One region of the Exiguobacterium sp. FD-YE-25-4 genome, then DNA from elsewhere that is predicted to be linked to it. Evidence: riboswitches for the same ligand, from Rfam matches in the RefSeq annotation. Region 1 holds a riboswitch; the other holds the start of a gene.
What was found. A riboswitch is a leader RNA that binds a small molecule or an ion and turns the genes downstream of it on or off. The one in region 1 is predicted to bind S-adenosylmethionine.
Positions count from the first base shown of each region.

Region 2: linked by a shared signal. The riboswitch ahead of AC13H5_RS13660 (2,3-diketo-5-methylthiopentyl-1-phosphate enolase) and the one ahead of metK (methionine adenosyltransferase) in region 1 are both predicted to bind S-adenosylmethionine.

Region 1 covers NZ_CM168041.1:1,967,427-1,969,630, forward strand. Annotated here, with positions in the region: gene metK (methionine adenosyltransferase) at 1-1,149, opposite strand, end outside; SAM riboswitch class I at 1,280-1,399, opposite strand; gene pckA (phosphoenolpyruvate carboxykinase (ATP)) at 1,714-2,204, shown strand, end outside.
Region 2 covers NZ_CM168041.1:2,666,689-2,668,892, reverse strand. Annotated here, with positions in the region: gene AC13H5_RS13665 (2-hydroxy-3-keto-5-methylthiopentenyl-1-phosphate phosphatase) at 1-49, opposite strand, end outside; gene AC13H5_RS13660 (2,3-diketo-5-methylthiopentyl-1-phosphate enolase) at 46-1,203, opposite strand; SAM riboswitch class I at 1,274-1,375, opposite strand; SAM riboswitch class I at 1,581-1,683, shown strand; gene mtnK (S-methyl-5-thioribose kinase) at 1,765-2,204, shown strand, end outside.

The sequences.
Region 1 (2,204 bases):
GAGTTCAACGTCTGTACGACCGAAGTGGCCGTAAGCTGCTGTCTGCTTGTAGATTGGACGGCGAAGGTCGAGCATCTTGATGATGCCGGCCGGACGGAGGTCGAAGTTCTCGCGAACGAGTTCGACGAGCTCAGTCTCGCTCAATTTGCCTGTGCCGAACGTGTCGACTGCGATCGATACCGGGTGGGCAACGCCGATCGCGTAAGCAAGTTGAACTTCTGCTTTGTCAGCAAGTCCCGCTGCAACGAGGTTTTTCGCTACGTAACGAGCCGCGTACGCCGCTGAACGGTCAACTTTGGTTGGATCTTTACCTGAGAACGCGCCGCCGCCGTGGCGAGCGTAACCACCGTACGTATCGACGATGATTTTACGTCCTGTAAGGCCTGCATCCCCTTGTGGTCCACCGATGACGAAACGGCCAGTCGGGTTGATGAAGTATTTTGTATCCGCGTCGATAAGTTCAGACGGGATGACCGCGTCGATGACGTGCTCTTTCAAATCAGCTTGGATTTGTTCGAGTGTGATGTCTTCGGCGTGTTGCGTCGAGATGACGATTGTGTCGATGCGAACCGGGTTGTTCGCTTCGTCGTATTCGACCGTCACTTGTGTCTTACCATCAGGACGAAGGTAAGCGAGCGTGCCGTTCTTACGAACTTCTGCCAAACGACGTGACAATTTGTGCGCGAGTGAAATCGGGAGCGGCATGAGTTCTGGTGTCTCTTTTGTTGCGTAACCGAACATGAGACCTTGGTCACCAGCGCCGATCGCATCGATTTCTTCTTCAGTCATTTGTCCTTCACGAGCTTCAAGCGCTTGGTCGACACCTTGGGCGATGTCTACCGATTGCTCATCAATCGATGTGAGGACAGCACAAGTCTCTGCATCAAAACCATATTTTGCACGTGTGTAGCCGATCTCACGAACTGTTTCACGAACAACTTTCGGGATATCCACGTAAGTTGATGTTGTGATCTCACCTGCTACGAGCACGAGACCTGTCGTGACAGATGTCTCAGCCGCAACGCGGGCGTTTGGATCTTCAGCTAAAATCGCATCCAAAATCGCATCTGAGATTTGGTCACAAATTTTATCCGGATGTCCTTCCGTGACGGACTCCGAAGTGAAAAGTCGACGGTTCAAGTTTGCCATTTCGAAAAACCTCCTATAATAAGGGTGATGTGTGGACGGTACTCGTTCCCCTTACGCGTTGCTTTGGGACGGTAATGAAAAAAACCTTTCGCCATGTTCAATGGGAAAGGTTGAATCGTTCTTCCTTACCCTCTTATCGTTCGAAGCTTGCGCTTCGCTTCAGGATAGCACCTTTTCCGAATAACAATGACAAATCGGACGGTTGCTGGGCTTCGTAGGGCCTTGTTCCCTCCACCGCTCAGAATAAGAGTATCCGTTACGAAGACCATCATATAAATGACACCCCGTTCTGTCAAGCGTATCGACTGAATTCGTAAAACTTTTCACGAACTCGCAATAGTTATGTTTGTGAAATATCAAACATTTTTTTGTCGGTTTTCGATTTTGTACTATGACCTGGTACAGAATATGTTAGAATGACAGTGTAAGAAAGCGCTTACTTTAAAGGGTAAAAAAGGCTTGTTTTTGATTAGTATGTCACATATAATAAAAACGTCATACTAATCAAACGCGGAAGTATGCGGATTTCATCCACATCTATTTAGGGGAAAGGTGGGATTCAGGATGGCGACAACGCTCCTGAAAATCGAAGAATTAATTAAAGGTGCCGACATGATGCGGAACTTAACGGTTCCAGAATTGGTGGAAGAAGCCATTCGCAACGGGGAAGGCGTACTGACGAAAGACGGGGCTTTATCGGTCAGTACAGGTAAATTCACAGGACGGTCACCGAAAGACAAATTCGTCGTGCAAGATGAAGTCAGCAATCATTTAGTAGACTGGGGTCCGGTCAACCAACCGATCGCAGAAGAGAAGTTCACGGCACTGCTCGATAAAGTGCTCACGCATCTCGAGACGAAAGACAAGCTCTATTATCTCGAGGCGTCTGCCGGGGCTGACGAGCATTATACGCTTCCAGTGCGGGCCATCACAGAATACGCGTGGCACAACTTGTTCGCGAAACAGTTGTTCTTGCGCGAATGGCCGACACAAGGTGCCTTTGATCCGTTCACGGTCATCTATGCACCGAGCTATAAGGCCGATCCGGAAGTCGA
Region 2 (2,204 bases), 700 kb from region 1:
CTTCCGCCGTAATCGTCCCGTCAAAGTCGCAGAGGATATGGGCCGTCATCGTGACGCCCACGCCTTCAACGCGGTATCGAGCTCGTCCGTCTGCCCTTCGGTTTGACCGAGTACGTGAGCGATGGCTTGTCGGAACGCACGAGCCCCGGCGGCTGCACCGTCCGGATGACCGTGAATGCCACCGCCGGCGTTGATGACGACATCCGTCCCGAAGTCCCGAATGATATCGGCGACGAGTCCCGGATGAATCCCCGCGGACGGGACCGGCAAAATCGGCTTCGACCAATGTGGTTCGGCACTCTGGTCACGAATCACGAACGTCTCGTCGCGCGGTGTCGCAAGTGAGCCGTACGGTGACGGGAAGAGCGTCAAATCGGCCCCGGCGAGGCGAGGGAGTTTACCGAGCAAAAGCGAATGACTGATTGATCCGGTCAAGGCGCCGGCAAAGGCCGGATGTGCCAAGATCGGGACGTGGATATCCGGATCGTTCGCGAGTTCGCGCAGTGCGTCGAGACCGTACGTATAGACGTTGAACAGGAGCGCCGTCGCACCGGCCTCGATGAGACGGAGCGCCTGGTCACGCAGACCGAACACGGGGCCGCTCAGCGTGATGGCGTACAGGACGCGTTTCCCGGTCGCCTCGAAGTGGGCTTGAATGACGTCCGCTCCGATCCGGGCCCGTTCAAGCGACGGGGTGAGCGGGTTGTCGTATAAAATCTCGTCGTCTTTGACGATATCGATGCCACCGGCGAACTGATCGCGGAGTTGCTGCTCGAGAAACGCGAGGTCACGGCCGATGACGCCTTTGAAGATGCTCATGACGAGCGGGCGATCCTGAACGCCGAGCAACTCACGAATCCCGTCGACACCGAACTTGGCGCCTTTGAAATCAGAGGCGAGCGTCTCCGGCAACGTCAAATCGATTAATCGGACCGAATCATCGAGGGACAGTTTCCCGAACGTCGTCGTCAAGATGGATGAAAAGTCAGGGCTGACATTATGTAACGGATAGCGGATCGTGAAGCGGCTCGTCGTGTCCGTATGTGTGGTTGATACGACCTCACCTCGGAACGCCTGTAACTGCTCTTGCTCTAAGTGAGGCAAGTCCGTCCATGTGCCGACGGTCAACTCGAGGGCGATCTTGTTGGCGACGGTCGCGACCGCGTCCGTCCGTTTGATTTCATATGTGGCAGTGATACTCATATGGTTCCTCCTTCCAGGCAAACAAAAATGACCCCATGCCGAGGCAAGAGGTCATCATAAAAAAAATGAACTCTTATCTCTCAGCTTACGCTGCAAGAATTAGCACCGTGCCATCTCTGGTCGGTTGCTGCGACATCATCGGGCTTGTCCCTCCGTCTGCTCTTGATAAGAATGTGATTTGAAGTTGTGAAATTTAATTGAATTTTTGCACAGAATCGTCACATCGTCAATTCCTTTTTTTCCAAAAAAAATATTTTGGAAAGTTGTTTCCATATATGCACAAAAAAAGACGAAGTTGCATCGGGAAATTGCCGTTGACAATCGTGACGTCGAGTCCGTAATATTCAGCACATAAGTTCACCGAATCGAATAAACCACTCTTATCGCGAGTTGGCAGAGGGAATTGGCCCGATGACGCCGCAGCAACCGACCACTAGGCACGGTGCTACATCCACCAGACGAATGTCTGACAGATGAGAGGAACAACCAGTTTGGCTGTGCCTCTTTCTCGCGGAGAAAGGGGCTTTTTTTGTGGGCAACGTACAGGAAGGGGAAAACATTATGTCATATCAACCATTTACAGAACAGACCGTCGTCGAGCATGTGAAAACGTTGGGGTTAATCGAAGACGGAGGCATCACGCATTGCGAGGAGATTGGGGACGGCAATTTGAACCTCGTTTTCCGCATCCGACAAGGCGAAACGAGTCTCATCGTCAAACAAGCGCTCCCATATGCGAAAGTCGTCGGCGAAAGTTGGCCGCTCACACTTGAACGGGCGTGGATCGAGCAGTTGGCGTTGCGCGAATTCGCCAACGTCGTCCCTCGTTTCGTGCCAGTCGTGCTTGGCAGTGACCGCCCGCTCGCCTACACGATTTTAGAGGACCTGTCAGATTTTGAGATTGTTCGGACTGGCTATTTGGAAGGGAAAACGTATCCTGAACTGGCCCGCCATGTCGGTGAATTTTTAGGCGAGACGCTGTTCGCGACGTCGGATTACGC